DNA from 3 places in the Methylobacterium sp. UNC300MFChir4.1 genome. Region 2 is predicted to be linked to each of the others. Evidence: predicted binding sites of a transcription regulator. Region 2 holds the regulator's gene; each other region holds the start of a gene.

Region 1 (10,462 bases), on a different contig from region 2:
CGGCGAGCGCCGTCCTGACGAGGCGTCCGTCGAGCAGGGTCACGCCGCCGACCACCCGTACCTGCGGGGTGATCTCGCCGAACAGGCTCAGCTCGAGCCCGCCGACGCGCTGCTCGGCGGTCGCCGCGAAGCGCCCCTGCGGGCCGAGCTCGCCCGCGGGCTTCGTGATCCGGAAGGCGCCGAGCGTGGCGCCGAACCGGCCGAGATCGAGCTTCACGCCCGCCTCGACCTGTCTGGCCACGTAGGGCTCCAGGATCGTGCCGGAATTGGTCGCCACCGCCGGGGCCACGTCGCCGCGGCTCAGGCCCTCGATATAGTTGCCGTAGAGCGAGACCGAGTCCCAGGGCCGCACCACGAGGCCGACCATCGGGGTCGTGGCGCTCTTGTCGTAGGACGAGGTGAGCGTGCCGACATTCGACACGTAGTTGTGCGCCTCCACGCGCTGGCGGCGCACGCCCAGCGTCAGCAGGACGCGCTCGTCGAGGGCCGACAGCGTGTCGGCCACCGCGATCCCCGACAGGGTGCTGTCGGACAGGCGGGGCCGGCCGACGCCGTAGATCGGCGCGATGTACGGGACGAGGGTCGGCGCGTAGAGGTTCGACAGGTAGGCGCCCCGGCCGGGCGAGAACCGCCGTGCCGTCGCCTCGTCGTACACGGAGCCCTGCACGGTCAGGGCGTGCCGGATGAAGCCGGTCTCGAACCGGGCCCGGACGCCACCGTCGTAGGTGAGCCGGTCGACGCCCAGCGCGTAGAATTGCGGCGTGCTGGTCGTGTCGCCGCGGCCATTGAGGATCGTCGGCGCCGACTGGAAGTAGCGCTCCACTCCGGTCTGCCCGCCGCCGACATCCGCGAACAGCGTGACTTGATCGGTCAGGTCGTACTCGGTGCGCAGCAGACCGCCGCGATCGTCGACGTCCGAGTATTCCCAGGGCTGGGTCAGGTTCAGGCGGCCGTCGGGCGCCCGCGGTACGGGCACGCCGGCCCGCAGGAGGAACGGGCGCAGCGGCGCGTTGAAGCGGTCGGTCTGCGCCAGCAGGTAGAGCCACGCGCGGAACCGGTCACCCTGGTAGTCGAGGGCCAGGGCCCCGACGCCGGTCGTCTCGGTCTGGCGGTCGAAGGGCGTGGCGCCGCCGTGCAGGCTGCCGACGACGCGGGCGCCCCATTCCCGGCCAGGCCCCCAGCGGCGGGCGACGTCGACCTGGCTGCCGCCCCAGGCGGTCGAGCCGTAATCCAGGGTGACGCGGGTCAGGTCCGCGCCGGCGCGCTTGGGGACGATGTTGACCACGCCGCCGACCGCGCCGTTCGGCGACACCCCCGTGAGGGCGGCGGACGGCCCCTTCAGGACCTCGATGCGCTCCACGTAGTCGGTGAAGATGCGGAAGCTCGGGGCGACGCCGTAGAGCCCGTCGAAGGCGACCTCGCCGCTGGTGTTCTCGTTCGAGGGGAAGCCCCGGATGGAGAAGGAGTCGAACGGCGCCCCCGTGGTCTGCGTGGCGCGCACCGACGGATCGAGGACCAGGGTCTCGGACACCGTCCGCGCCTGCCGGTCCCGGATGAGCGTGTCGGTGTAGCTGGCGATGCTGAAGGGCGCCTTCTGGGTCTCGGTATCGCCCAGAAGGCCGAGGCGCCCGCCCCGCGCCACCTGACCACCGGCATAAGCCGGGACCGGGCCGCGCGGCGCGGCCGCGCTCGCGACCGACAGCTCGTCGAGCTGGATGTCCCGGCCGGCCCCGGCCTCCTCGGCGCGGGCGGCGTGCGGCCCGGAACCGACGAAGCCCAGCAGGACAGCCATCGGGAGAACCGGCCGGGCCGCGCGCCGCCGGCGCCGGTTCCGCGCGGAAACAGGTACTGAAAAGTCGTGGGACTGCATTGTCGTGACGATGGCTCCGAATCACGGAGCAAGGCAGCAAATATCTCTACATGTGTCAAAAATACATTTGGAGAAATTACAACTCTACAGTGCGATCGCAGCGCTGATCGAACATTATAGATATTTATTGTCGTATATACATAGATGTATTTCAGGACATCGTGTTTATCAATGACGCGACCATCTTCGCGCGATCGGGGCGGCGATTTCACGGAGGGCCGGGCCGCAGCTCGGCCGAGGCGCACGGCTGGGATCATCGGTCCGGACGAGGCCGCCGAGGCCGGACCCGGCCGCGATTTCCCGTGGATCGTGCGCGGCCGGTCGGGCCGCCGGGGCGTTCGACCGCGCGACCACCGGATCCCGACGGGCCCGCGGGAGCGCCGACCGGCGGCCGCGGCGCCGCGATCGGGGCGCCCGGTTGCCAGGGTTGCCCACCCCGCCTAGACGGGCCCGGCGCGAAACGTGCCTGTCACCCCTCCTCTTGTGCAGAGGTCTTCTCCCGTGATCACCGGTCCGTGCCTCATCGTCCAGCCGATCCACGCGGCAGGCCTCGACCGGTTGCGCGCGGCCGGCCTGGAGCCGCGCCCGGCGAGCGCGACCGATCCCAAGACGCTGGCGCGCGAGGTCGCCGACTGCGTCGCCGTCATCACCCGCAACACCGGCTTCCCGGCCCGCGCCATCGCGGCGGCGCCGGCCCTGCGGGTGATCGGGGTGCACGGCACCGGCACCGACCACGTCGCCACGGCCGAGGCGACCGGGGCCGGGATCGTGGTGGTGAACACGCCCGGCGCCAACGCCGTCTCGGTGGCCGAGCAGACGCTGGCGCTGATCTTCGCCCTGGCCAAGGCCCTGCCGGAGGCCGACCGCTCGGTCCGGGCCGGCGACGACAGCTTCAAGTTCACCGCCCGGCTGATCGAGCTCGCCGGCCTGACGCTGGGCCTCGTCGGCTTCGGGGCGATCGGGCAGGCGACCGCCCGGCTCGGCGCCGCCCTGGGCCTGCGGGTGCTGGCCTACGGCCCGAGCCGCCCGGACGCGGACTTCGCCAACGCCGGCGCCCTGCGGGCCGCCTCGGTCGACGCGCTCCTGGCGGAATCCGACATCGTCTCCCTGCACGTGCCGCTGACCCCGGGCACCCGCGGCCTGATCGGCCGGGACCAGCTCGCCCGGATGAAGCGGGAGGCCTTCCTGATCAACACCAGCCGCGGCGGCCTGATCGACGAGGCGGCCCTGGTGGAGGCGCTGGAGGCGGGCACGATCGCGGGCGCCGGGCTCGACGTCTTCGCCCAGGAACCGCTGCCGGTCGACCACCCGCTGGCCCGCCAGCCCCGGGCGATCCTGACACCCCATGTCGGCGGCTCCACCGGGGCGGCCCTGATCCACACCGCCGAGACCGCCGCGACCCGCGTGGTCGACGTCCTCGCCGGCCGGCGGCCGGGCGGGCTGGTCAACCCGGACGTCTGGGAGCGGCGGCGCGAGGTGTGATGGTCTCCCCTCTCCCGTGCGGGAGAGGGTTGGGGTGAGGGACGAGAGGCTTCGGGATCAAGCACCCGATCGACGCGATTCGAGGGGGAGCCTCACTGGTGAGGTCTCACCCCTCACCCTGTCCCTCTCCCGCACGGGAGAGGGGACCCGCGGCCGATCCTGACGGCGCGGCGGTCGTGGCCGGCCCGGTTCACGGTGTTTCGTCCGGACCGCGACCGCCCGCCGCGCGCCGTGTCATGCAATCGTCGCAGACGGGCCGGAAAGCCACCCGCTGCATCCGAGGCCAGAGAGGGCTCCATGGACTTCCACCGTCGCTTCACGGTCCTGATGTGCGCCCCGGCCTTCGACCCGGACGATCTCGAGGGCGCGCGCGTCAACCAGATCGTGGCGGCCGTGGAGCAGCGCGGCTTCGAGGTGGTGCGCGCCCGGCGCGTCGAGGACGCGGCCATCGCGGTCCAGACCGACGCGGCGGTCGGCTGCCTCGTGGTCGACTGGGGCAAGCGCGGCCTCGACGGCAAGGCCGCCGCCCTCATCGACATGATGCGCCGGCGCGGCCTGGAGATGCCGATCGTCATCATGGTCCGCCGCAAGCGGCTGGAGGACATCCCGGTCGAGCTCCTCGACTTCATCGACGGCTACATCTTCCTCGCCGAGGAGACGCCGGAATTCATCGCTCGCGGCCTCGTCAGCCGGGTCACGCAGTACGCCGAGACCCTCAAGACCCCGTTCTTCGGCGCGCTCGTCGACTACGCCGAGAAGGGCAACCAGCTCTGGACCTGCCCGGGCCACAACGGCGGCATCTTCTACAACCGGTCGCCGATCGGCCGGATCTTCGTGGAGCACCTCGGCGAGGCGATCTTCCGCGACGACCTCGACAACTCGGTCCTCGATCTCGGCGACCTGCTGACCCACGAGGGCCCGGCGCTGAAGGCCCAGAAGGAGGCCGCCAAGATCTTCGGAGCGGAGAAGACCTACTTCGTCCTCAACGGCACCTCGGCCTCCAACAAGATCGTCCTGTCCTCCCTGGTGGCCGAGGACGACCTCGTCCTGTTCGACCGCAACAACCACAAGGCGGCCCACCACGGCGCCCTGTTCCTGGGCGGCGGTATCCCGATCTTTCTGGAGACCGACCGCAACGCCTACGGGCTGATCGGGCCGATCTTCCACGAGGCCCTGGATGAGACCCGGATCCGGGAGAAGATCCGCCGGAACCCGCTGGTGACCGACCCGGAGGCGTGGCGCCGGGAGCGGCCGTTCCGCGTCGCGGTGATCGAGCAGTGCACCTACGACGGCACGATCTACGACGCCCAGGAGATCCTGGAGAAGATCGGCCACCTCTGCGACTACATCCTGTTCGATGAGGCCTGGGCGGGCTTCATGAAGTTCCACCCGCTCTACGCCCGCCGGTTCGCCATGGGGCTGACCGGGCTCGACGAGACATCGCCCGGCATCGTCGCCACGCAGTCGACCCACAAGCAGCTCGCGAGCTTCTCCCAGGCCTCGCAGATCCACACCCGCGACGGCCACATCCGCGGCCAGACCCGGCGGGTCGAGCACAAGCGGCTCAACGAGAGCTTCCTCGTCCACGCCTCGACCTCGCCCTTCTACCCGCTGTTCGCCTCCCTCGACGTCGGTGCCCAGATGATGAAGGGGCGCTCCGGCATGATCCTGTGGGACGACACGATCCGGCTCGGGATCGAGTGGCGCAAGAAGGTCCGGGCGATCCGGCGCGAGTTCGAGGAGAACGAGCGCGACCCCGCGCGGCGCTGGTTCTTCGACCCCTTCGTGCCGGACGTGACGGTGAATGCCGACGGCGCCGAGGTGCCGTGGGAGAGCGTGCCGACGGACGAGCTCGCCACGACGCCGCGCCACTGGGAGCTGAAGCCGGGCGCGCGCTGGCACGGCTTCACCCACGTGGCGCCGGGCTACGCCATCACCGACCCGAACAAGCTCACCGTGCTGACCCCCGGCTTCGACCGGCACACGGGGGCCTACGCCCAGCACGGCGTGCCGGCGCCGATCGTGGCGCAATACCTGCGTGAGAACCGGATCGTCGCCGAGAAGAACGACCTGAACTCGCTGCTCTTCCTGCTGACCCCGGGGGTGGAATCCTCCAAGGCGGGCACGCTGATCTCGGGCCTCGTCGCCTTCAAGCGGCTCCACGACGACAACGTCCCGCTGGAGGAGGCCATGCCGGAATTCGTCAACCGCCGGCCGAACCGCTACCGGGGCGTGCGCCTGCGCGACCTCTGCGGCGAGTTCCACGCGTTCCACCGGGAGGCCGGCACCTCGACGCTGCAGCGGCGGCAGTTCGCCCCCGAGCACCTGCCCGAGATGGTGATGCCGCCCAAGCGGGCCGCCCAGCTGCTGACGCGCAACAAGGTCGACTACGTGCCGATCGCCGAGGCCGAGGGGCGGATCGCCACCACGCTGATGCTGGTCTATCCCCCGGGCATCGGCACGGTGCTGCCCGGCGAGCGCCTGGACGACCGAGCCAAGCCCATGCTCGACTATTTCAAGATGTTCGAGGCGTCCGCCAACCTGTTCCCGGGCTTCGAGGCCGAGATCCAGGGCGTCTACCGCGAGGTCGACCCGGACGGGCGGATCCGCTTCCACACCTACGTGGCGCGGGAGGGCGCCTGATGGAGATCGAGGCCGAGACGCCCGGCCTGCTCCCGGCCCGGTCCTGCCCCGACATCGTCATCCGCCCGTCCTCGGATGCCGATGTCGAGGCCATGGTGGCGATCTACGAGCACCACATCAGCCGGGGCGTCGGCGATGTCGGCGTCGCCGAGGAGGACCGGCTGCTCCCCGACGACCTGAAGCGGCGGCGCAAGACCATGCGCAAGAAGCGTCTGCCGCACCTCGTGGCGGACCGCGACGGCGCGGTGGCGGGCTACGCCTACGCGGTGCCGTTCCGGAAGCGGCCCGCCTACCGCTACACCCTCAAGCACTCGATCTACGTGCATCCCGACCACCTGCACGCGGGGATCGGCCGGCGGCTGCTGCCGGCCCTGATCGAGGCCTGCGCGGCGGGCGGCTACCGCCAGATGATCGGCTACATCGACGCCGAGAACGCGGCCTCCCTGCGGCTCCACGAGGCCTGCGGGTTCGAGCGGGTCGGCTACCTGCGGGCGGTGGGCTTCAAGTACGGCCATTGGTCGGACAGCGTCATGGTCCAGCGGGCGCTGGGCACCGGGTCGGAGGACCGGCCGGGGTAGCGGGCCGGGATCGGGCGGCCTCCGACGCCCGGCCGCCGTCATCGCGAGCGCAGCGAAGCGATCCAGTAGCGCCACACTCATGGAGGGCGCGCTGCCCTGGGTCGCTTCGCTGCGCTCGCGATGACGGAGTGCGTGACGTCCGAAGGATCCGACCCGAGCCAACCTCAGTGGCCGGAGGCCGGGTTCGGCGTGGCGACGAGGTCGACCTCGACGCCGACCTCGAGCGCCACCCACTGGCCCGAGGCCCAGGCCCCCTGCCCGACGCCGAACTCGGTGCGGACCAGGCCGACGCGCCCCGCGGCGTGCGCCGCGCCACCCTCGAGGGTCAGGTGGAACGGCAGCGTCACCGGCCGGCTCGTGCCGCGGATCGTCAGTGTGCCGACGGCCGCGTAGTCGCCCTGTCCCTTGTCGACGAAGCGGATCGCCTCGAAGCGCGCCTCGCTTCCCGCCTTGACGTCGAACCAGTCCTTCTGCGGCAAGGCCCCGTCGCGCTGGACGTCCCCGGTCCGCGCGCTGGCGAGGTCGACCAGCACGAGCGCGTGCCCCGCCTCGGGCCTGGCGGGGTCGAAATCGATGTCGGCCTTGAACCGCTCGAACCGCCCGGTGAACGGGACGCCGACCTGCACGCCGGAGAACCGGATCGCGCTCCTGGCCGGATCAACCGCCCACTCGGCGGCGGCGGCCGGCAGGGTGACGGCCTGGAGAGCCGCCAGCAGGCACAGGTGACGCGCGTTCATCGGGGCGGCTCCACATTGGGGGCAGTCGACGCCCGGCGCCCCGGCAGCATGCGGCGCAGCACGTCGTCGCGCAGGAGGAGGTGGTGGCGCAGGGCCGCCGCCACGTGGACGGCGAGCAGGGCCGCCAGGAACCACGCCCCCAGGGCGTGGACCCGCTTCAGGACGGCCTCGGCGGCGCCCGGGTCGGGGACGAGGGCCGCCAGCGGCAGGTGCGGCCAGGGAACGATCCCGTACAGCACCGTCGGGATGTTGAACGGCGACAGCGAGACCACGGCCCAGCCGGTCAGGGGCAGCCCGACGAGCAGCAGGTACAGCAGGTGATGGGCCGCTGCGGCCGCCCGGCGCTCCCGCGCCGGCATGCCCGCGGGGTGCGGCGGCGGCCGGTGGGTCAGGCGCCAGAGGACCCGCAGGGCCGTCAGCGCCAGCACGGTGATCCCGACCGACTTGTGCCACTGGTAGAGCTGGAACTGGCGCAGCGGTGCCAGGGCCGCGTGCGTCATCGTCAGGCCGAGGCCGATCAGGACGAGCACGCCCAGCGCGCTCGCCCAGTGCAGCAGGATCGCCACGGCGGAGTACCGCCGCGCGGAAACCCCTCGCGCCATGGCGGATTCTCCCAGGTCAGTCCTGCTTCTCGAAGGCGCCCGCGATGGTGAGGTGCAACTCGTCGCCGATCAGCGGCACGTAGGTCTTCACCCCGAACTCGGAGCGCTTGAGCGTGCCGGTGGCCTCGAAGCCGACCGTGTACTTCTTGCTCAGCGGGTTCACGCCGGCGCCGACCAGGGTGACGTCGAGGGTCACCGGCTTGGTCACGCCGTGGAGCGTCAGGTCGCCCGTCACCTTCGCGTGGTCCTTGCCGGCCGGCACGACCTTGGTGGACACGAAGGTCATGTCGGGGAACTTGGCGGCGTCGAGCCACTGGTCGCCCTTGAGCTCGTCGGTGAGCTTGGCGCTGGTCGTTGTCACCGAGGCGACCGGGATCTTCACCGAGAGCTTGGCGGCGGCCGGGTTCTTCGGCTGCAGCTCCAGCGTGCCGGACACGTCCGAGAAGCCGCCGGCGTAGTTCGAGAAGCCCATGTGGGAGACGCGCCAGCCGACCTGGGTGTGGCCGGGATCGACCGCGTAGGTGCCGGCCTGGATCTGCGCCGGGTCGCGGGTCGGTGGGGTCTGGGCCAGCGCGGGGGTGGCGACCGGGGCGGCGACCAGCAGGGCCAGCAGGCCGGAGGCGAGAATCGACTTCAAGGGTGTCTCCTGCAGAGCAGACGGCCGAGCGCGATTCGCTGCGCCGCAGCCGCCGTGTAGACCCGTTCACGGCACCGGTTGAGCCTGCTATCCGGAACCCCATGGTTGCGAGAACGGAAACCTTCCGGGGCGGGCTCGACGACGTGCGGGCCTTCTGCGCCGTCGTGGATCTCGGCACGGTGACGGCCGCGGCCGCGACGCTGCAGGAGACCAAGGGCAGCGTCAGCCGTCGGATCTCCCGCTTGGAGCGGGCTCTGGGCGTCCGGCTGATGGCCCGGACCTCCCGGGCGGTCTCGCCGACCGCCGAGGGCCTCGCCTTCTACGCCAAGGCCCAGGAGAGCCTGACGCTCCTCGACGAGGCGACCGAGACCGCTCGCGACGCCCGCACGGTGCCGGCCGGGCACCTGCGGATCACGACCTCGATCGATTTCGGGATCGAGGTGATGCCCGAGATCGTCGCGAGCTTCCGGGCCGCCTACCCGCAGATCACCGTGGAGATGCTCAACACCGACGCGCGCCTCGACCTCGCGGCCAACCGGATCGACCTCGCCCTGCGGCTGGGCGGCGCGGAGGAGACCGGCTACCGCGCGATGGTCCTCGCGACCCTGGCGCTCGCCCTCTACGCCGCCCCCGCCTACCTGGAGCGCCGCCCGGCCCCGACGGACCTCGCGGGCCTGCGCGACCACGACCTGATCCTCGCCCGGGAACGGATCGGCACGGCCGGGCTCACCCTCTCCGACGGGCAGGGCCGCACGGAGCCGCTCTCGCTGAGCCCGGCGATCCGGGTCAGCGACTTCGCGACCGCGCTCCGCCTCACCCTCGCGGGCGCCGGGATCGGCCATCTCCCGAGCCTCGTGGCCGCCCGGGCCGTGGAGGCCGGGCAGATCGTGCGCGTGCTCGGGCCCTGGGCGACCCGCAGCAGCACCTTGCGTGCCGTCACCCTGGCCGGGCGCGAGCTGCCGGCCCGCGTCCAGGTCTTCCGCGAGCATGTCCGGACCGTCCTGGCCTCGCGTGGATGCCCCCGCGACAGCGCGGGATCAGACGGCGAATACAGATAAATAGATTTCTTTATCTGTATATGCGCTCTACAGCGGCCCAACTCGATAAATTTTTACCGGATATCGTAGCGCCCGGTTGAGAGGCTGCGCGCATGCTGCGACGCGGCGGCAAGCTCGGCCGCACGGCCAGGGCCCCGAGGGTCCGGCCCGCAGCGCGTCATGTCTGGATCTCGGTCATGTCCCTCCGCAGCCGGTGCCTGCGCGCCCTCGTGTTCGCCGGGATCCTGGCGCTGATCGGGACAACCATCGGTCTCGGGACGGCCCGGGCCTCGCTGCCGGCCACGACGCGGATCGTGCTGCAGAAGGCGGGCCGGTACATGCCGACCGACCTGTACCTGCGCCGCGGCGACACCATCGCCCTGCGCAACGGCGACGCGCGCCTGACCCACCACGCCTTCATCGAGGCGGACCGGTTCTCGTTCGACGCCGGCACTCAGGAGCCCGGCACCGAGACGCGATTGACCCTGGCCGAGCCGGGCGATTTCGTCATCCAGTGCGGCATTCATCCGAAGATGAAGCTCACCCTCCACATCGAGTAGGCCTTCGGGAGCCCTTCAGCCGTCGCGGCCGAATCCGAGACCGCGGATGATGTCGCCGATGGGATCGATCTTCTGCGACGGTGCGGCCGCCGACGCGGGCTGCGGCGCCGCGGCGGTGACGGTCGGCCGGTCGGATTCGGCGGTGCGGACGAGGGCGGCGTGGCGGAGGCGGGCCGCCCGGTGGACGCCGCGCTCCGTCCCCTTCGCGCGGTGCGCCGCGGTCCTGCGCGGCGGCCCGGCCGGGCGCGCCATCTCGGCGGGGAGCGGGGCAGCCGGCATCGCGGTGTCCGGGACCGTCGCCGCGACCCGCGGCGCC
Region 2 (10,462 bases):
CTGTACCTCGTCTCTCCGAACGTCGATCCGGCCCTGCGGGCGGAACTCGCGCCGATCGCCGAGATCCTGCCGCGGGCGGACCTGGACGACGGGCTGGCATCCCTGGCGGGCGCGCGCGTCCGCCTCGACGCCGCGACCGGCGCCGTCGCCCTGAAGGAGAAGATCGAGGCTGCCGGCGGCACGGCCGATGTCGGCAAGGACCCGATCACCGGCATGAAGGCGGTCAAGAACGCCGCCGAGATCGCGGGCGCCCGCGCCGCCCATGTCCGGGACGGGGCGAGTGTCGCGCGCTTCCTCGCCTGGCTCGACGGTGCGGCCGTGGCCGGCGGCCTCACCGAGATCGCCGCCGTCGAGGCCCTGGAGGATTTCCGGGCCGCCGGCGGCGACCTGCGCGAGGTCTCGTTCCCCACGATCTCGGGTTCCGGACCGAACGGCGCGATCGTCCACTACCGGGTGAGCCGCGCCACGGACCGGGCGGTCCAGTCGGGCGAGCTGTTCCTGATCGATTCGGGAGCGCAGTACCCGGACGGCACCACCGACATCACCCGGACGGTCGCGGTCGGTGCGCCGAGCCCGGAGATGCGCGACCGGTTCACGCGGGTGCTGAAGGGGCACGTCGCCATCGCCCGGGCGGTGTTCCCGGTCGGCACGACCGGCGCCCAGATCGACGCCTTCGCGCGGGCACCGCTCTGGCAGGCGGGCCTCGACTTCGACCACGGCACCGGTCACGGCGTCGGCGCCTTCCTGTCGGTGCACGAGGGGCCGCAGCGGATCGCCAAGACCGGCACGGTGGCGCTCGAGCCCGGCATGATCCTGTCGAACGAGCCGGGCTACTACGCCCGCGGCGCCTACGGCATCCGGATCGAGAACCTCGTCCTGGTCGAGGCCCGCGCGATCGCGGGCGGGGAGCGCCCGATGCTCGGCTTCGAGACGCTGACGCTCGCTCCCTACGACCGCCGGCTGATCCGGCCGGACCTGCTCGAACCCGGGGAGCGGGCCTGGATCGACGCCTATCATGCGAGGGTCCGCGAGACCCTGGCGCCCGGGCTCGACACCGCGACGCGCGACTGGCTCGAGCGGGCGACGGCGCCGCTCGAGGGGTGAGCCGGCCGCAGGGGATCCCGAACGCGGTCCGTGGTAAGACCCGACGCCATGGTAAGACCGGACGCCATGGAAACGCCCGCGCCGAGCCCGACACGCCGCGCGTGAAACCGCGACCGCCCCGCGCGCGAAGGGACAGCATGATCCGCCGCCTCGCCCTCCTGATCCTGGCCGTCGCCGCGAGTTTCTCGGCCGCCGCGGCGCAGGGGTTCCCGCAGGGCTTCCGCACGCCCGCGGATCTCGTGCGCGCGAGCCTCGTGGCCGAGCCCGCCGCGGTCGCCGGCGCGCAGCCCTTCACGCTGGCGGTGCGGATGCAGGTCAAGCCCGGCTGGCACGTCTACTGGCGCAACCCGGGCGATTCCGGCCTGCCCCCGGAGGTGACCTGGACCCTGCCGGCCGGCTTCAACGCCGGCGCGATCCGGTGGCCGGCGCCGGAGCGCATCCCGATCGCGACCCTCATGAACTACGGCTACGAGGGCGAGGTCACGCTCCTCGTCCCGGTGACGCCGCCGCCGAGCCTCGACCCGGCCGACCCGGTGCGGATCCAGGCCAAGCTGACTTACCTCGTCTGCGAGACCGAGTGCGTGCCCGGCTCGGCCGATCTCGCCCTGACCCTGCCGGTCGGCAACGCCGAGCCGGACCCGGCCAACGCCGCGCTGTTCGCGCGCGCCCGCGCTGCGCTCCCCGTGCCGGCGCTCTGGCCCCTGAGCCTGTCGAGCCAGGGCGACACCCTGCGCCTCGATTTCGCCGCGGCCGGCCTCAAGCCCGAGGCGGTCCGGAACGCCGCGTACTTCCCCTACGCCGAGACGGCGATCGACAACGCCGCCGCGCAGGTGATGAGCGTCGACGGGACCGGCCTGCACCTGACCCTCGCCCGGAGCAGCCCGACCGACCCGGTGCCCGCCGCGCTGCCCGGCGTCCTGACGGTCGAGGCGGTCGACGCCGCCGGGACCCGCCGGCTCGCCTTCGCGTACGGCGACGAGCCGGTGCTCCCGGCCGCCGCGGCGCCGGCCGCGACCGCGCCGCCCGCGACCGCGCCGGCCGCCGCCGACTTCGACGCGCTGACGCTGGCGACCGCCGCGGCCTTCGCCTTCCTCGGCGGCCTGATCCTCAACCTGATGCCCTGCGTCTTCCCGGTCCTGTCGATCAAGGTGCTCGGCCTCGTGCGGCACGCGGGCGAGGGGCCGGCCCGGCTGCGGCTCCACGGCCTCGCCTACACGGCCGGCGTCCTGGCGAGCTTCCTGGCGCTCGCCGCCGCGTTGATCGGCCTGAAGAGCGGCGGGGCCGCGATCGGCTGGGGGTTCCAGCTCCAGTCGCCCGCCATCGTGGCGGGGCTCGCCTACCTGCTGTTCGCGATGGGCCTGAGCCTCTCGGGCGCGGTCCATGTCGGCGGCCGGCTCGCCGGCCTCGGCGACGGCCTCACCCGGCGCGGCGGCCTGAGCGGCTCGTTCTTCACCGGCGTGCTCGCGACCCTGGTGGCGACGCCCTGCACGGCGCCGTTCATGGGCTCGGCGGTGGGCTTCGCGCTGACCCAGAGCGCCGGCGTGGCGCTCGCCGTCTTCGCGAGCCTCGGCCTCGGCCTCGCCCTGCCCTTCCTGCTCCTGACCCTCTGGCCGCCGGCCCTGCGGGCGCTGCCGCGGCCGGGCGCCTGGATGGAGACCCTCAAGCAGGTGCTGGCCTTCCCGGTCTACGCCACCGTTGCGTGGCTGATCTGGGTGCTGGCGCAGCAGGTCGACCCGCGCGGGCTGCTGGCGGCGCTGATCGGCCTCGTCCTCGTGGGCTTCGCCGCCTGGGCCTGGGAGCACGGCCGCGCCGCCCCGCCGCGGGCCGGCCGGGTCGCGCAGGCCGCCGCGGCGCTGGCGCTGATCGCCGTCGGGGCCCTCGCCGTCACCCTGCCCCGGGACCGCGCCGCGCCGGCCGCGCAGGCCGCCGCCGACGGGATCGAGCCGTTCACGCAGGCGCGCCTCGACGCCCTGGTCGACGCGCACCGCCCCGTCTTCGTGGACATGACCGCCGCGTGGTGCATCACCTGCGCGGTCAACGAGGCGACCTCGCTCAACACCAAGGCCGTGCGGGCCGCGATGGCCGAGCGCGGCGTGACCTACATGAAGGGCGACTGGACCAACCAGAACCCCGAGATCACCCGCCTCCTGGAGAAGCACGGGCGCAGCGGCGTCCCGCTCTACCTGCTCTATACCGGGACGGGAGAGCCCCAGGTGCTGCCGCAGATCCTCACCGAGGGGACGGTCCTGGCGGCGCTGGAGGCGGTGCCGGCCGCCTCGGGCCGGAGCGCGGCGCTGGCGCGCTGAGTCCCTGGAGACCGGGACGCGCGAATCTTCGCGGGCCCGTCCCACCGTCTTTGCGAGCGGAGCGAAGCAACCCAGCAGCGCCGCGCTCACAGGCGTCCCGCCGCCCTGGGTCGCTTCGCTGCGCTCGCGATGACGGTGCGCCGGAGCGAAGTCCTATCCGGACGGCCCGTGAGGCCGCCTCAGGCCTCCAGCGAGAAGGTCTCGTCGAAGGCGTAGCCCGAGCCCCGGACCGTGCGGATCGGGTCGGTCTGGCGCGGGCCGTTCAGCGCCTTGCGCAGCCGCCCGACATGGACGTCGACGGTGCGCTCGTCGATGTAGACGTCGTGGCCCCACACCCCGTCGAGGAGCTGCTCGCGGGAGAAGACCCGGCCCGGCGCCAGCATCAGGAATTCCAGGAGCCGGAACTCCGTGGGGCCCAGATGCAGCTCCTCGCCGCCGCGGCGGACGCGGTGGCCGGTGCGGTCGAGTTCCAGGTCGCCGGCCGCCAGCCGGTCCGAGACGTGGGCGGGCTTGGCCCGGCGCAGGAGCGCGCGGATCCGGGCGAGCAGCTCCGGGACCGAGAATGGCTTGACGATGTAGTCGTCGGCGCCCGTGCCGAGCCCGCGGACGCGGTCGCCCTCCTCGCCGCGGGCGGTGAGCATGATCACCGGCAGGCGCTCGGTCTCCCGGCGCGCCCGGATCCGGCGGCACAGCTCGATCCCCGAGAGGCCGGGCAGCATCCAGTCGAGCAGGACGAGGTCCGGGATCCGCTCCGCGAGGAGCAGCTCGGCGTCGTCGCCGCGCGCCGCCGAATCCACCAGGAAGCCCTCGGCCTCCAGGTTGTAGCGCAGCAGCGTGCTCAGGGCCTCCTCGTCCTCGACGATCAGGACTTGCATGCTCACGTTCGAAGACTCGTTCTGCGGGCGGTCCCCGGATGGTGCAGGAGGCGCCGCCCCGCCTCAACCCGCACGGAGAGTGACCCCGGCCGCGCCCACAGGAAGGCGCCGGGGTCGGCGCCTCACGGCGCCTGCACGCCGTCCACGGTCGCGTAGTTCGACGCGTCGTTCTTCGGCCGGTCACCCGCCAGCGTCTCGCCCGTGGCGAGGTAGTGGATCGTCTCGGCGATGTTGGTGGTGTGGTCGCCGATGCGCTCGACGTTCTTCGCGCAGAACAGGAGATGCGTGCAGAACGAGATGTTGCGCGGATCCTCCATCATGTAGGTCAGGAGCTCGCGGAACAGGGAATTGTACAGGGCGTCGATCTCGCCGTCGCGCTCCCAGACGTCGTGGGCCGCCTGGACGTCGCGGCTCCCGTAGGCGTCGAGCACGTCCTTCAGCTGACCCTCGGCGAGGTCGCTCATGTGGCGCACGCCGAGCACGATCTTCTGGGCCGGCGCCTGGTCGGAAATCGCCACCACGCGCTTGGCGACGTTCTTGGCGAGGTCGCCGATCCGCTCCAGATCGCCGGAGACGCGGATCGCCGAGATGGTCTCGCGCAGGTCGATCGCCAGGGGCTGGCGCCGGGCGATCAGCAGCACGGCGCGCTCCTCGATGTCCCGCTGCAGCGCGTCGAGGCGCTTGTCGGCGAGGATCACCGCCTGGGCGAGCGTGTCGTCCCGGCGCACGAGGGCGTCGGTCGCCTCCGCGGTCATCTTCTCGGCGACGCCGCCCATCTCCGAGATCGAGCGACGCAGGTTCTCCAGGTCGGTGTCGTAGGAGGTGACGATATGGCCGGGCATGGCGGATCCTTCGATGGGGTCCCGGGGACGGCCCTCCGGGAGGCTTGCGGGACCCGCCGGCGCGCCGGAGACGCGAGCGGCGGTCCCGGGACCGGAGCGGCCCGGCAGACTAGCCGCAGACTAGCCGAAGCGGCCGGTAATGTAGTCCTGCGTGCGGCGTTCCGTCGGGTTCATGAACATCCGGTTGGTCGGACCGAACTCGACGAGCTGCCCCAGATACATGAAGGCGGTGAACTGCGAGATGCGCGCCGCCTGCTGCATGTTGTGGGTGACGATCACGATGGTGAACTCGTCGCGCAGCTGCTCGATCAGCTCCTCGATGCGGCCGGTCGAGATCGGGTCGAGCGCCGAGGTCGGCTCGTCGAACAGGATCACCTCCGGCTTCTGCGCCACCGTCCGGGCGATGCACAGGCGCTGCTGCTGGCCGCCCGACAGGCCGGTCCCGGGCTGCCGGAGCTTGTCCTTCACCTCGTCCCAGAGGGCGGCCTTGCGCAGGGATTCCTCGATCCGGCCGTCGAGCTCGGATTTCGGCAGCTTCTCGTAGAGGCGCAGGCCGAAGGCCACGTTGTCGTAGATCGACATCGGGAACGGCGTCGGCTTCTGGAACACCATGCCGATGCGCGAGCGCAGCTCGTTCAGGTCGACGGAGGGGCTGAGGATGTTCTCGCCGTCGAGCAGGATCTCGCCCTCCGCGCGCTGCTCCGGGTAGAGGCTGTAGATCCGGTTGAAGCAGCGCAGCAGGGTGGACTTGCCGCAGCCGGAAGGGCCGATCAGCGCCGTCACCTGCCGGTCGTGGAAGTTGAGGTTGACGTCCTTCAGCCCGTGGAAGCTGCCGTAGTAGAAGTTCAGGTCCTTGACGGCGATCCGCACGGGGCCGCCCTCTTCGGCGCGGTTGCGGTTCAGCTCGACCGTGGGGATCGCGGAGGCGGCGTTCATCGTCGTGTCCTCGAAAGGGGGCTCAGCGCGAGGCCTGCGGCTTGATCACGAGGCGCGCGATGATCGACAGCGCCAGGATGGTGGTGGTGATCAGGAGCGCGCCCGCCCAGGCCAGGCCCTGCCAGTTCGGGTAGGGCGAGAGGGCGAACTGGTAGATCATCACCGGCAGGTTCGCGACGCCGCCCATCAGGTTGGCCGAGAACCAGGAATTGTTGTTGAGCGCGGTGAACAGCAGCGGCGCGGTCTCGCCGGCGATGCGGGCGAGAGCCAGGATGATGCCGGTGACGATGCCGGCCGAGGCCGCCCGCCAGGTCACGCTCATGATCACCGTCGAGGGCGGCGCGCCGAGCGCCGCGCCGGCCTCCCGCAGGGTGCCGGGCACGAGGCGCAGCATGTCCTCGGTGGTGCGCACGATCACCGGCACGGCGATGATCGCCAGCGCCACGCCGCCGGCCCAGCCCGAGTAGGTGCCCATCGGCCGGACCATCAGCGTGTAGACGAACAGGCCGATCAGGATCGACGGCGCCGAGAGCAGGACGTCGTTGAGGAAGCGGATCAGGGCGGCCAGCTTCGAGCCGCGCCCGTACTCGGCCAGGAAGGTCCCGGCCATGACGCCGACCGGCGTGGCGATCAGGATGCCGATCCCGGTCAGCACGACGCTGCCCAGGATGGCGTTGGCGATGCCGCCGCCCTCGGAGCCGGGGCCCGGGGTCGGGTTGGTGAACAGGGTCGGCGTGAAGCCGCGCACGCCCTGGACGATCAGCATCACCAGGATCGAGCCGAGGACCAGGGCACCCACCACGGTGGCGGCGGTGCAGGCGACGCGCAGGGTCCGGTCGGCGACGCGGCGTCCCTGGCGGACGCGGCCAGGGCGGCGCTGGGCAGCGGCGGCGATCGTGCTGGAGGAAACCATCGCGCGTGCTCCTCAGGCGGCCTGGACGCGGCGCGTCAGCAGCCGGGCGATGATGAGCACCACGAAGGTGATCACGAACAGGATGCAGCCCAGAGCCATCAGCGCGTTCAGCTGGAGGCCGTCCGCCTCGTTGAACTCGTTGGCGATGCGCGACGCGATGGTCGAGCTGGGGTCGAAGATCGAGGCCGAGAGCCGGTTGGCGTTGCCGACCACGAAGGTCACCGCCATCGTCTCGCCGAGCGCCCGTCCGAGGCCCAGCATGATCGCGCCGATGATCGAGACGGCCGCCTGCGGCACCAGCACGTGGCGCACGACCTCCCAGGTGGTGCAGCCGATGCCGTAGGCGCTCTCGCGCAGCACGGTCGGGATCTGGTCGAGCATGTCCCGGGCGATCGAGGCGATGAACGGCACGATCATGATCGCCAGGATGATCCCGGCGGTGAAGACGCCGACGCCCGACGGCACCCGGGCGTAGAACAGCGTGCCGACGATCGGCATGCCCTCCACGAGGTTCGAGACCGGGATCTGGACGTAGCGCGCCAGGAGCGGCGCGAACACGAACAGGCCCCACATGCCGTAGATGATGCTCGGCACGGCCGCGAGCAGCTCGATCGTCATGGCGACCGGCTTGCGGGCCCAGCCCGGGCAGAGCTGGGTGAGGTAGACCGCGATGCCCAGCGAGACGGGCACGCCGATCAGCAGGGCCAGGAAGGCGGAGGCGACGGTCCCGATCACCGCGACCAGGGCGCCGTACTGCTCGGTCCCGACGTTCCAGGCGCTGGAGGTCAGGAAGCCGAAGCCGAACTCGCGGAAGGCGGGCCAGCCGCCGTACAGGATCGAGCCGAGGATGCCGGCGAGCACGAGCAGCACCAGCAGGGCCGCGCCGTACGAGCAGGTCCGGAACAGCGTGTCGAGGCTCCGGCTCGGCGCCTTCCGCGCGGTCGCGGAACGGGTTCGGCCGAGGGCGATCGATTCGGTCAAAGCGGGCATCCGCGGTTCTCTGCGAAGGGGGGCGTGGTAGCGCGGTGCGTTCCCGGAAGCGAGGGAGGAGGTTCTCACCCCCTCCCCGTCACGCTCACATGTTGAGGACAGGCTTGCCGTCCTTGCCCTTCACGTCCTTCCACTCCTGGTGGATCAGTTCGACGACGTTGTCCGGCAGCGGGACGTAGTCGAGGTCGGTGGCGAGCGTGTCGCCGTTCTTGTAGGCCCAGTCGAAGAACTTGAGCACGGCGGCGGACTTGGCCGGGTCGGCGGCGTCCTTGTGGACCAGGATGAAGGTCGCCGCCGTGATCGGCCACGCCGCCTCGCCCGGCTGGTTGGTCAGCGAGATGCCGAAGCCCGGGGTCGCCTTCCAGTCGGCGCTCGCCGCCGCGGCCTGGAACGCCTTGTCGTCGGGCTGCGGGTACTGGCCGGCCTTGTTCTGCAGCAGGGCGTAGGAGAGCTTGTTCTGCTTGGCGTAGGCCGACTCGACGTAGCCGATGGCGTTCGGAACCTGCTTGACGGTGGCGGTCACGCCCTCGTTGCCCTTGCCGCCCTGACCGACCGGCCAGGAGATCGTCGTGGCCGCGCCGTACTCCTTCTTCCAGGGCTCGGAGACCTGGGACAGGTAGGTGGTGAAGATGTTGGTCGTGCCCGACGCGTCGGAGCGGTAGACCGGGGTGATGTTGGCGTCGGGCAGCTTCAGCCCGTCATTGAGCTTGGCGATGCGCGGATCGCTCCACTTCGCGATCTTGCCGGCGTAGATGTCGGCCAGCACGTCGCCGGTGAGCTTCAGCTTGCCGGGCTCGATCCCGGGGATGTTCACCACCGGCACGACGCCGCCCATCACGGTCGGGAACTGGACGAGGCCGTCCTTGGCCAGCTGCTCGGGCTTCAGGGGCGCGTCGGTGGCGCCGAAATCGACCGTCTTGGCCTGGATCTGCTTGATGCCGCCGCCGGAGCCGATCGACTGGTAGTTGAGGCCCGAGCCGGTCTCCTTGCGATAGGCCTCGGCCCACTTCGAGTAGACCGGGAACGGGAAGGTGGCGCCGGCGCCGGTGATATCGGCGGCGAGCGCCGCGGACGCCAGCTGAACCGTCGCGAGGCCGACGGCGAGCGCGTAAGCGAAGGGTCTCAAAGGAATCTCCGTTGCCGTCGGGCTAGAGCCTGCGCTGCCCCGCCGGCGGGCCCGTGCCCGCGGCAGAGCCCTGCGGCCGATCTTCCGAAGAGACCCAGCGCCGGCCGCCCGATGGCCGGGCGGTTACGACAAGTAGATGACACCGGGATGACACGGGGGATGACGGGGGGACGACACGGGGGACGACACCGCACGTCGGCCGGGCGCGGCACGGTTCCGGCCTCTCGCGCGTTCCTCTCCGCCAGGAGCGGCAGCCGGCAGCAGAAGGACGCGCGGATCGTGGGCGGCGACGAGGTGGATGCGGCGACGGAATCCGATCCGGCCTGGCTGGCCCTGCACGCCGAGCGGGAGGCCGTGGAGCGGGCGCTCGCGCTGGCGCAGGCCCGGCAGAAATTCAGCCCCGACCCGGACGCGGCCTCCGCGGCGCGCGTCGAGGAGGCGGAGCTGCTGGTGAGTCTCGACCGCGTGCTGACGCTGATTCGTGCGGCCGAGTACCGTCGCCGGCCGGGGGCGCGCCGCTGGTGAGGCCGCCGTCCCGGGTCAGACCGCCCGGCGCAGCTCCCGCTCCTTCTGGCGCAGGCGCAGGAGCAGCTCGACATGCGTGTCGGTGATCGGCTGCGTGTCGACGCTGCCCTCGTAGACCGTGCGGAGCGTGAGACCGAGCTGGCGGGTGTCGACCGCCCGCTTCAGGGGCTGTCCCGCGGGCAGAGACCCATCGGAGTCGACGACTGACGGCTTCATGGCTCCTCCCGCCCTTCGACCGCCCAACCCTGCCGCGGTACCGGGATGGCAGCATTCTCACGATGAATAGTTAACGAATTGTTACCTTCAACCAACGGTTAAGGTTGACGCCGGTTCACGCGTCGGCGCCCTGGAGGAGTCGCGCGGCCGCCGCCCGGGCCTCGTCGGTGACGGTGGCGCCCGCCAGCATCCGGGCGATCTCCTCGCGGCGCTCGGCGACCGGCAGGCTCGCGACCCGCGTGGCGACGCGGCCGGCCCCTTTCACGGGGGCCTTGGCGATCAGGAAATGCGTCTCCGCCCGCGCGGCGACCTGGGGCGCGTGGGTGACCGCGACCACCTGCACGGTCGCCGCCAGCCGGGCGAGCCGCATCCCGATGGCATCCGCCACCGCGCCGCCCACGCCGGTATCGATCTCGTCGAAGATGAGCGTCGGGGCCGAGCCCTTGTCGGCCAGCACGACCTTCAGCGCCAGCATGAAGCGCGACAGCTCGCCGCCCGAGGCGACCTTCATCATCGGGCCGGGCTTGGTCCCGGGATTGGTCTGGGCCCAGAACTCGACCCGGTCGGTGCCGGCCGGGTCGCGGGAATCCGGGTCCGTGGCGATCTCGGTGATGAAGCGGGCGCGCTCC
Region 3 (10,462 bases), on a different contig from region 2:
CCGCGCCCGCGTCGCGGAGGTCGAGGTCGAGCTGAAGGCCCTGGAGATCACCCAGATGCGGGTGGCGGCCAAGCAGGGAAGGGCGGATTCGGTGGAGCCGGACCCGGCCTCGTCGCTGCTCAAGATCCGCGGCTCGCAGCTCCAGCAGGCGGCGACCGAGCTGCTGGTGGAGCTCGCCGGGCCCTTCGCCCTGGCGGCGCCCGCGCGCGGGGCCGGGGCCAACAACCTGCCCGGCGGCTTCGACTGGGTCGACGCGGCGGCGCCGAGCTACTTCAACAACCGCAAGGTCTCGATCTACGGCGGCTCGAACGAGATCCAGCACAACGTCATCGCCAAGGGCATCCTGGGGTTGTGAGCGGTCGCCTCGCCCCGTCCTCCCCCTCATCCTGAGGTGCCGGGCGCCTCCGACGACATCCGCGAGGGAACACCATGGATTTCGACCTGAACGAGGACCAGTCGCTCCTGCGCGACAGCGTCGAGCGGCTGGCCGCCGACCTCTACCCGTCGCTGGAGAGCCGGCAGGCGCGCCTCAAGGCGCCCCTCGGCTTCCCCGAGGACGGCTGGGCGGCCTTCGCGGAACTCGGGGTCGCCGGCCTGCCCTTCTCCGAGGACGAGGGCGGCCTCGGCGGCGGCCCGGTCGAGACCATGCTGGTCATGGAGGCGGTGGGCCGCAACCTCGTGGTCGAGCCCCTGCTCGCGAGCCTCGTGCTGGGCTCGACGGCCCTGCGGCTCGGCGGCAGCGCCGCGCAGCGGGAGCGCCTCGTCCCGGGACTCGTCGCCGGCGACCTCCGCCTGACCCTCGCCCACACCGAGCGCCAGTCCCGCTACGACCTCGCCGACGTGGCGACGACCGCCCGGCGCTCCGGCGAGGGCTACGTGCTGAGCGGGGCGAAGAGCGTCGTGCCCAACGCCGACGCGGCCGGCCTGATGGTGGTCTCGGCCCGCGTCTCGGGCGAGCGGCGCGACCCGAGCGGGATCGGCCTGTTCCTCGTCCCGACCGACGCCCCCGGCGTCGCCATCGAGGCCTACCCGACCCAGGACGGCGGCCGGGCCGCCGAGGTGTCCTTCTCCGACGTGACGCTCCCGGCCGACGCGGCGCTCGGCGACCCGGAGGGCGGCCTGCCGCTCCTGGAGCGGGTGGTGGAGCACGGGATCGCGGCGCTCGCCGCCGAGGCGGTGGGCTCCATGGACGCGCTCCACAAGCTCACGGTGGAGTACCTCAAGACCCGCAAGCAGTTCGGCGTCAGCGTCGGCTCGTTCCAGGCGCTGCAGCACCGCGCCGTCGACATGCTGATCCAGCTTGAGCAGGCCCGCTCCATGGCGCTCTACGCCGCCATGATGGTGGACACACCCGAGCCGCGCGCGCGGGCGGCGGCCCTGTCGGCCGTGAAGGTGCAGATCAACAAGGCCTGCCGCTACGTCGGCCAGGAGGCGGTGCAGCTCCACGGCGGCATCGGCATGACGCTCGAGTATATCGGCGCCCACCACTTCAAGCGGCTCGCCATGATCGAGTACCAGCTCGGCGACACCGCCCACCACCTGCGCCGGATCACGCAGGACGAGAACGGCCTGCTGGCGGCGTAGTTCGCCTCAGGCGCTGGCACCGTCCCTGCGGGCGGAGCGGAGCGATCCGGTGGCGCCGCGCGCGAACGTGTCGCGCTGCCCCGGGCCGCCTCGCTCCGCGCGCGATGACGGAGCGATCAGTTGAACAGCGTGCCGACCCCGCCCTGGACGCGGCCGAGGCCGGCCCGCGCGACGGTGTTGTTGGGGTCGATCGTCGAGGCGCGCTGGTAGTTCTCCATCGCCTCCTTGCGCTGGCCCTGCTTCTCGTAGGCGAGGCCCCGATAGGCCCAGGAGGTGGCGTCCTTGGCATTCACGTTGAGCGCGGCGTTGTAGTCCTCAATCGCCTTCGCGTACTGGTTGGTCGCGATCAGGCTCTGGCCGCGGGCCGCGTAGGGCGCGGCCACGAACGGGTCGCGGTCGATGGCGGCGTCGAAATCGGCGATCGCCTGGGTGTCCTGGCCCTGCTTCTGCTTCACGAGGCCGCGGGCATGGTACGCCTGCGCGGATTCGGGGCTCAGGCGGATCGCGACGTTGAGGTCGTTCAGCGCCTGGTCGAGGTTGCCCTGCGCGCGCTCGACATTGGCCCGGCCGATATAGGCCGGCCCGTAATTCGGATCGATCCCGATCGCCTTGGAAAAGTCCTGCAGCGCCGGGCCGTCGCGGCCGATCTGGCGGTTCGCCAGGGCGCGATTGTTGTAGGCGGAGGCGGAGTTCGGATCGAGCTGGATCGCCTTGGTGAAGTCGCCGATGGCGTCGTTGAACTGGCCGGCGCGGGCGTAGGCGGCGCCGCGGGTGTTGTAGGCCGCCGCGTCGTTCGGGTTGCGCTGCACGACCTCGGTCAGGGAGGCGATGTTGACGTTCGTGGCGCCGGTCGTGTCCTTCTCCAGGACCGCGTATTGCCGCGGGCCGGCCGCGCTGCCGACGGTCTCGCAGCCCGCGAGGCCGGCAGCCGAGACCAAGGCCGCGCCGATCAGTGCCGTCTTCCGTCCCAGCCGGTTGCGTACGTTCATTGCCCCACTCTCCCCGAGGCGTCGCCCGCTCCGCGCGCGCCCGCCCCGCCCCTCACAGTCCAAGAGCCCGCGCCGAGCGCCGGGCACGCCCGAGTTCGGGGCACCGTCGCGCATCACGGTGAAGGCCGGCTTAAGAAGCGCCGCCTCGTGATCCGGCCCCCGCCGGTCCCGGCGGGACCGGAGCGGTGCGGGCGGGCTCGAGCGGCAGCATTCGGAACCGACCACACTGTCGTGGAAGCGGCGGGATGTGGCGAAGGTATGGCTCGACCGTTCCGCGGGGCCGCGGACGGCCCTCCGGCGATCACGCGGCGACGCGGGTGTGCCCTCGAAGCCTCAGGATCCGGTCGGACCCGGCCCGAGGCGCGTGACGTGGCCCATCTTGCGGCCGGGGCGCGCCTCGCCCTTGCCGTACAGGTGCAGGTGGGCGCCGGGCTCGGCCAGCAGGGCGTGCCAGTCGTCGGCCTGGGCGCCGATCAGGTTGCGCATCTCGACGGGCAGGCCGCCGACCCGGCCCGCATCGCCCAGCGGCCAGCCGCAGACGGCCCGGACGTGCTGGGCGAACTGCGAGGTCAGCGCGCCCTCGCTGGTCCAGTGGCCGGAATTGTGCACCCGGGGCGCGATCTCGTTGACCACGAGCCGCTCCGCCCCGTCCTCGCGGACGAGGAACATCTCGACGGCGAGCACGCCGACATAGTCGAGGGCGTCGGCGATCCGCCGGGCGATCTCGACGGCGGCGCGGCCCGTCTCGGCGGACACGCCGGGCGCCGGCACCCGGGTCAGCGCGAGGATGTGGTCGCGGTGCTCGTTCTCGCAGAGGTCGTAGGCCGCGAAGCTGCCGTCGCGCCCGCGCGCGCCCACCACCGAGACCTCGCGCTCGAACGGCACGAAGCCCTCCAGGATCAGCGGCGCGCCGCCGAACTCGGCGAACAGGGCATTGCGGTCGCCCTCGGCCCGCTCGCGGAGCATGCGCTGCCCCTTGCCGTCGTAGCCGAAGCGGCGGGTCTTGAGCACGGCCGGCAGGCCGATCACCTCGATCGCCCGGTCGAGGTCGTCGGGCGTGTCCACCGCCCGGAACGGCGCCGTCGGAATGCCCAGGCCGTTGATGAACTCCTTCTCGGAGAGCCGGTCCTGCGTGGTCGAGAGCGCGCGCGCGTTCGGGTGCAGGACGGCGTGCCGGGCCAGCACGTCGGCGGTGGCGTGCGGGATGTTCTCGAACTCGTAGGTCACGACGTCGACGCCGCGGGCGAAATCCGCCAGCGCCGCGGCGTCGTCGTAGGCCGCGCAGGTGGTCCGGGCGGCCACGTCGAAGGCGGGGCTGTCCGCGTCGGGCGCGTAGACATGCGCCTTGAGGCCGTAATCGGCCGCCGCGAGCGCGATCATGCGCCCGAGCTGGCCCCCACCGACGATGCCGAGGATGGAGCCGGGGCCGAGGATCTTGTCCGTCACGCGTTCTCTTCCGTCACCGGCCGTTCGGCCACCGAGGCGCTCTGGGCCGCGCGCCACGCCTCCAGGCGCTCCGCCAGGTCCGGATCGGTCAGCGCCAGGACGGCGGCGGCGAGCAGGGCCGCGTTCACCGCCCCGGCCCGGCCGATCGCCAGGGTCCCCACCGGGATGCCCGCCGGCATCTGGACGATGGAGAGCAGGCTGTCCTGGCCGGAGAGGGCCTTCGACTCCACCGGCACGCCGAAGACCGGCAGGCGGGTCATCGCGGCCGCCATGCCGGGCAGGTGCGCGGCGCCGCCCGCACCGGCGATCACCACCTTGAGGCCGGCCGCGACCGCGCCCTTGGCGAAGGCGACGAGCCGGTCCGGCGTGCGGTGGGCCGACACGATGCGCGCGTCGTACGGTACGCCGAGCGCGTCGAGCGTCTCGGCGGCATGACGCATGGTCGCCCAGTCGGACTGGCTGCCCATGATGATCGCGACCGGAGGAGGCGACGCCATCGTTGATCCCGGCAAAAGAGGGCGCTTACAGGCGGCGCGGGCCCGCGGCAAGGCGGGGCCGGAGGGCGTCCACCGGCATCAGGCGATGATGTCCGGCGTGAGCGCGTCCTCGATGTGATAGATGCGGTCGCGCAGCGTGAGCTTGCGCTTCTTCAGGCGCTGGATCTGGAGTTGATCGCCGGCGACGCTGCGCTCCAGCGCCTCGATGGCGCTGTCGAGATCCCGGTGCTCCTCGCGCAGCCGCGCCAGCTCGCCCTGGAGGTCCGACTGCGCACCCTCACCCGCCTCGTCCGCCATCGTCACCTGAGAACCCGAAGACCGTTCGTCGCCCGAGAGCATGCGTCACGCTCCGGCGCCGGACAAGGCGGCGCGGTAAGCAATCATCAGACTTAGCAGCAGAAAACGCTTCGACAGGTCCGGCATCCTGTGCCAATCTCGTTGTGTCGAAACGATGACAGGAGATTCGACTCATGTCGCTGCAGACGCATCTGAACCAACTCGCCCGGAAGCACGAAGCCCTCGAGCGCGAGATTCAGGAAGCGATCCACAGACCTTCGGCGAACGACCTCCACATCGCCGAGCTGAAGCGACGGAAACTCCTCCTCAAGGACGAGATCAACAAGCTCCAGGCGGGCAACGACACGTTGCACTGACGCCTGAGACGTCCAATACGATAGCGAATTCACGCTGACGACCGCCGCATCGGGAGCCCCGGTGCGGCGGTTTTCTTTTGGGGGCACCGAGCCGCGGCCGTCACGCCCGTGGCCACTCCCTCCCGTGGCCACTCCCGTGCGCGCGAGAATGGGCTACTCTGCGACCCGCCGCCGGAGAGCGGTCCGCGAGGAAACGCCCAACCGATGACGAGAGCCAGCCTGCAGGGCCGCTACCCGGAGATCTACGAATCGGCCTGCCGCGACCCCGAGGCGTTCTGGCTCGGCGCGGCGCGGGCCCTCGACTGGGCGCGGGCGCCGGAGCGGGCCTTCGCGCCGGATTCCGGCCCCTACGGACGCTGGTTCCCGGACGGCACCCTGAACGCCTGCCACAACGCGGTCGACCGCCACGCGGACGGGGGCCGGGCGGATCAGGTGGCGATCCGCTACGACTCGCCCGTGACCGGGACCAAGCGCAGCATCACCTACCGGGCGCTGCGCGACGAGGTGGCGGTGCTGGCCGCCGTGCTGGCCGACCTCGGCGTCGGCAAGGGCGACCGGGTGATCCTGTACATGCCGATGGTGCCCGAGGCGCTGTTCGGCATGCTGGCCTGCGCCCGGCTCGGCGCGGTCCACTCGGTGGTGTTCGGCGGCTTCGCCGCCAACGAGCTGGCGGTGCGGATCGAGGACGCGGCGCCGAAGGTGGTGCTCGCCGCCTCCTGCGGGATCGAGCCGAACCGCGTGGTCGCCTACAAGCCGCTCCTCGACGCGGCGATCGCGGCCTCGCGGCACAAGCCGGAGGCCTGCCTGATCCTCCAGCGCCCGCAAGGGCCCGCGACCCTCGTCGCGGACCGGGATCGCGACTGGGGTGAGACCGTCGCGGCCGCCCGGGCGGCGGGGCGGAGCGCGGCGTGCGTGCCGGTCGCCGCCACCGACCCGCTCTACGTCCTCTACACCTCCGGCACGACCGGGAAGCCGAAGGGCGTGGTCCGCGATACCGGTGGCTACCTCGTCGCCCTGGCCTGGTCGATGCCGAACCTCTACGGCGTCCAGCCCGGCGAGACCTACTTCTGCGCCTCCGACATCGGCTGGGTCGTCGGCCACTCCTACATCGTCTACGCGCCGCTCCTGCACGGCTGCACCACGGTCCTCTACGAGGGGAAACCTGTCGGCACGCCCGATGCCGGCGCCTTCTGGCGGGTGGTCGCCGAGTACGGGGTGGTCTGCCTGTTCACCGCGCCGACGGCCCTGCGGGCGATCAAGAAGGAGGATTCGAAGGGCGCCCGGATCGCCGATCACGACCTCTCGGCCTTCCGCAGCCTGTTCCTGGCGGGCGAGCGCGCCGATCCCGACTCGGTCGCCTGGGCCGAGCGCGTGCTGGGCCGACCGGTGGTCGACCATTGGTGGCAGACCGAGACCGGCTGGCCGATCGCCGGCAACCCGATGGGCCTCGGCCTCCTGCCGGTGAAGCACGGCAGCACCTGCGTGCCGATGCCGGGCTACCGGGTCGAAGTGCTGGACGAGGGCGGCAAGCCGGTTCCGGCGGGCACCATGGGCACCATCGCGATCCGCCTGCCCCTGCCGCCCGGCTGCCTGCCGACGCTCTGGGGCTCGGACGACCGGATGCGGTCGAGCTACCTCGCCACCTTCCCGGGCTACTACGACACGTCGGATGCCGGGGTGATCGACGCCGACGGCTACATCACGGTCCTGGGACGGACCGACGACATCATCAACGTCGCGGGCCACCGGCTGTCCACCGGCGGCATGGAGGCGGTGCTGGCGAGCCACCCGGACGTGGCGGAATGCGCGGTCATCGGCATCCGCGACGCGCTGAAGGGGGAGGTGCCCTGCGGGTTCGTGGTGCTGAAGGCCGGCGTCGCCCGGCCGACCGAGACGATCGAGCGGGAACTCGTCGCCAAGGTGCGGGACGAGATCGGCCCGGTGGCGGCCTTCAAGCTGGCGCTGACCGTGCCGCGGCTGCCCAAGACCCGATCGGGCAAGATCCTGCGGGCCACCATGAAGCGCATCGCCGATCACGAGCCCTGGACGATGCCGGCGACGATCGACGACGCGGCGGCCCTCGACGAGATCGGCGACAGCCTGAAGGACCGGGGGATCGGCGCGGACCGGTAGGGTGCCGGACCGCGCCGCTTGCGCGTTGACGGGCGATCGCGGCCCGCCTCAATCCGCGTCGGCGCCGTCGTCGTCGGTGTCGATATCGACCGTCGGCGCCGGCTGCGTCAGGGCGGGCGCGTAGGTCCCCGCGGTCGGACCCGTGGTGACCGAGGCCGGGACGCGCCGGGCGTTCGGCTCGGACGGGATCAGCGTCGCGGTGGCGGCCACGAGGCCGGCGAGGGACCGGACATCCTGCGGCTGCCGCGGATCGCGCGAGATCAGCGTCGCCTCCTGTTGCAGGCGGAGATTGCAGGCCTCCGAAGGCAGGCCGCCGTTCGGCGTACAGGCGTCGTGGCGGGCGCAGGCGGCATCGAGGGCGTCGATCGGCGGGAGCGGCGCGTTGTTGCCCGGTCCGCAGTAATTCCCGTGGATCAGCATCTTGGGGCCGCCGAAGGCGGCGGGCTGGGCCTGGGCGGTGCCCGCGAGGGCGGCGCAGCCGGCGGCCAGGGCGAGCGGGACGGCGAGTCTGGTGAGCATCATCTGGACCTCGGGCGATCTCGCCCCCTCAGGCGGTTCGCGTCGATTGCCGCGATGCGGCGACAGGCCAGGAAACGGGCGGCCACATCCGCAAGTTCCCGCAACGCCCGCCCGCAGAGGTGCTCTGCCGCACCGCACTGGCCGCCGCGCCCGTCCTGGGCCAGAGTGAACCCTCCACCAGGAGTTGCCGATGACCGCTCGCCTGTTCGAACCGCTGACGCTCGACGCGCTGACGCTCGAGAACCGCATCCTCGTCGCGCCGATGTGCCAGTACTCGGCGCGGGACGGCGAGGCGACCGACTGGCACATGATGCATCTCGGCCAGCTCGCAATGTCCGGAGCGGGGCTGCTGACCCTGGAGGCCACCGCGGTCTCCCCGGAAGCGCGGATCACCGCCTGGGATCTCGGCCTCTACAACGACGGCTGCGAGCGGGCGCTGGGCCGGGTGCTCGACGCCGTGCGCGAATACGCGCCGATCCCGGTCTGCATCCAGATCGCCCATGCCGGGCGCAAGGCCTCCAGCGAGGCCCCCTGGGCCGGCGGCCAGCAGATCCCGCCGGAGCACGCCCACGGCTGGCGCACCGAGGCGCCCTCGGCGGTCGCGCACGGCGAGGGCGAGGTCCCGCCCCACGCCCTCGACGCCGCCGACCTGAAGCGCGTCCGCGACCAGTTCGTGGCCACCGCCAAGCGGGCCGTGCGCCTCGGCATCGAGGCCGTCGAGTTGCACGGCGCCCACGGCTACCTGCTGCACCAGTTCCTGTCGCCGATCGCCAACAAGCGGACAGATGAATACGGCGGCAGCCTCGCCAACCGCATGCGCTTCCCCCTGGAGGTCTACGACGCGGTGCGGGATGTCGTGCCTGCCGGCAGCCCGGTCTGGCTGCGGGTCTCGGCCACCGACTGGGTCGAGGACGGCTGGGATCTCGACGAGACGGTGGAGCTGGCCCAGGCCCTGAAGAAGGCCGGCTCCCCTGCGATCCACGTCTCCACGGGCGGCGTCTCGCCCAAGCAGGCGATCAGGCTCGGGCCGGGCTATCAGGTGCCCTACGCGGAGCGGATCAAGGCCGAGACGGGCCTCACCACCATCGCGGTCGGGCTGATCACCGAGGCGCACCAAGCGGAGACGATCCTGCAGGAGGGCCGGGCGGACGCGATCTCGCTCGCCCGCGCCATGCTGTACGATCCGCGCTGGCCCTGGCACGCCGCCGCCGAGCTCGGCGCCCGGGTGCGCGCGCCCAAGCAGTACTGGCGCTCGCAGCCGCGGGAGTACAAAGACCTGTTCAAGGACACGGCCTTCGGTCAGCGCTGAGGGCGGCCCTCACCGCGGCAGCGCGCCGACCAGCGGCCCGAGAGGGCGGCTGATGTCGGTGCGGCCGAGGTTTGGCGCGTAGAGGCTGGAGACCGAGCCGTCGAGGAATAGGGCGTTCCGGCAGCCGAGATCGTCGCGGAACAGCCGCGCGAAGGCGCCGAAGGTCACCGGGCGCTCGGAGATCGCGAAGATCGCCACGTGCCCGTCGCCGGGCACGCCGACGCCGTTGCGGATCTTCTGGCTCGGCCCGTCGGCGGCGATCTTCGGGTGGATCTGGCCGTCGATCACCAGCATCGGCCCGGACTGCGTGGCGAAATCCGGCCGGATCTTCGCCCGCAGGTAGCGGGACGTGTCGACCACCCCGGCGCGCTCACCCTTCAGCCAGAAGATCCCGTTGGGCTTCAGGTGGAAATTGCCCGGCCCGTCCGCCGTGGAGACGCGCTTCAGCTCGTGCCCGTTCTCGACGTAGAGGCCGACCGGCGCCTGGTCCTTGTCGTACATGCCGGCGTTCATCGCGAAGGCGAGGCGGCCGCCCTGCTTCTCGGCGAGGGTGCCGAGGGCGCCGTAGGGCTTGCCGTCGTCTTGGAGCCAGAACAGCCGCAGCCGCTGCTTCCGGAGGTCGATGGTACAGACCGTGAAGGTCTCACCCTGCGCCTCGACCGCCCGGCAGGGCTCCGTCGCGGCCGGGGCGGCCGCCCGGGCCGGGGCCGCGAGGGCGAGCAGCGTGATCAAGAGGGCGTGAGCCGGGCGCAGCATCATCATTCGTTCCAGGCAGCTCGGGGACGGCGAGTCGGGGACGGCGAAGCTCGTTCGGGCCGCCCTTCGCCCTGGAAAGCGGCGAATTTCGTGTCCGAGCCGCGCCCGGATGGGTCCGGACGCGGCCGGGTGGGTCTCGCGACCGCGCGCCGCGGCCGGGGCTGGACCGTTTTGCCGGTTCGAGCGTTCTTAGCCGCAGAGGGCGTGTTTCCACGGAGATGACGTGATGAAGGGTGCAGTGCTCGGCTCGGCCCTGCTGGCGGCGGGTGCTCTGGCCTTGGCGCCGGCCAGCGCGGACGCGCGCGGCTTCGGCGGCGGCGGCTTCCATGGCGGCGGTTTCGGCGGCGGCTTCCACGGTGGCGGGTTCGGCGGCGGCTTCCGCGGCGGCGGGTTCGGCGGCTTCCGCAACGGCGGGTTCGGAGGCGGCTTCCGCGGCGTCGGCTTCCGTCCGGGCGGCTTCGGCTACGGCCGCGGCTTCTACGGCCGGGGCTACGGCTGGCGCGGCGGTTACGGCTACCGCGGCGGCTACGGCTACGGGCTCGGTGGCCTGGGCCTCGGCGTCGGGCTCGGCCTCGC

The links. The regulator PhoB, encoded in region 2, activates phosphate uptake and scavenging genes when phosphate is short. The targets are predictions, from matches to a motif close to TGTCATNNANCTGTCAT.
Region 1: the regulator PhoB is predicted to act here: its motif matches at 3,585-3,601, upstream of BMY19_RS18555 (Orn/Lys/Arg family decarboxylase).
Region 3: the regulator PhoB is predicted to act here: its motif matches at 4,957-4,973, upstream of BMY19_RS21245 (YdcH family protein).

What each region holds. Positions count from the first base shown of each region.
Region 1 is NZ_FOCS01000013.1:168,363-178,824, reverse strand. Features, by position in the region: gene BMY19_RS18565 (TonB-dependent receptor) at 1-1,792, opposite strand, end outside; gene BMY19_RS18560 (hydroxyacid dehydrogenase) at 2,372-3,352, shown strand; gene BMY19_RS18555 (Orn/Lys/Arg family decarboxylase) at 3,650-5,995, shown strand; gene BMY19_RS18550 (GNAT family N-acetyltransferase) at 5,995-6,573, shown strand; gene BMY19_RS18545 (YceI family protein) at 6,738-7,310, opposite strand; gene BMY19_RS18540 (cytochrome b) at 7,307-7,912, opposite strand; gene BMY19_RS18535 (YceI family protein) at 7,929-8,549, opposite strand; gene BMY19_RS18530 (LysR family transcriptional regulator) at 8,651-9,607, shown strand; gene BMY19_RS18525 (cupredoxin domain-containing protein) at 9,784-10,146, shown strand; gene BMY19_RS18520 (hypothetical protein) at 10,162-10,462, opposite strand, start outside.
Region 2 is NZ_FOCS01000012.1:56,573-67,034, reverse strand. Features, by position in the region: gene BMY19_RS17175 (aminopeptidase P family protein) at 1-1,104, shown strand, start outside; gene BMY19_RS17170 (protein-disulfide reductase DsbD family protein) at 1,242-3,410, shown strand; gene phoB (phosphate regulon transcriptional regulator PhoB) at 3,590-4,285, opposite strand; gene phoU (phosphate signaling complex protein PhoU) at 4,408-5,127, opposite strand; gene pstB (phosphate ABC transporter ATP-binding protein PstB) at 5,248-6,063, opposite strand; gene pstA (phosphate ABC transporter permease PstA) at 6,086-6,976, opposite strand; gene pstC (phosphate ABC transporter permease subunit PstC) at 6,989-7,966, opposite strand; gene pstS (phosphate ABC transporter substrate-binding protein PstS) at 8,052-9,092, opposite strand; gene BMY19_RS17135 (hypothetical protein) at 9,372-9,617, shown strand; gene BMY19_RS17130 (hypothetical protein) at 9,633-9,833, opposite strand; gene recN (DNA repair protein RecN) at 9,949-10,462, opposite strand, start outside.
Region 3 is NZ_FOCS01000017.1:76,845-87,306, reverse strand. Features, by position in the region: gene BMY19_RS21275 (acyl-CoA dehydrogenase family protein) at 1-355, shown strand, start outside; gene BMY19_RS21270 (acyl-CoA dehydrogenase family protein) at 430-1,584, shown strand; gene BMY19_RS21265 (tetratricopeptide repeat protein) at 1,701-2,573, opposite strand; gene BMY19_RS21260 (5-(carboxyamino)imidazole ribonucleotide synthase) at 2,907-4,019, opposite strand; gene purE (5-(carboxyamino)imidazole ribonucleotide mutase) at 4,016-4,516, opposite strand; gene BMY19_RS21250 (YdcH family protein) at 4,595-4,855, opposite strand; gene BMY19_RS21245 (YdcH family protein) at 4,987-5,169, shown strand; gene BMY19_RS21240 (propionyl-CoA synthetase) at 5,374-7,302, shown strand; gene BMY19_RS21235 (phospholipase A2 family protein) at 7,351-7,824, opposite strand; gene BMY19_RS21230 (NADH:flavin oxidoreductase/NADH oxidase) at 8,012-9,130, shown strand; gene BMY19_RS21225 (phosphodiester glycosidase family protein) at 9,140-9,889, opposite strand; gene BMY19_RS21220 (hypothetical protein) at 10,113-10,462, shown strand, end outside.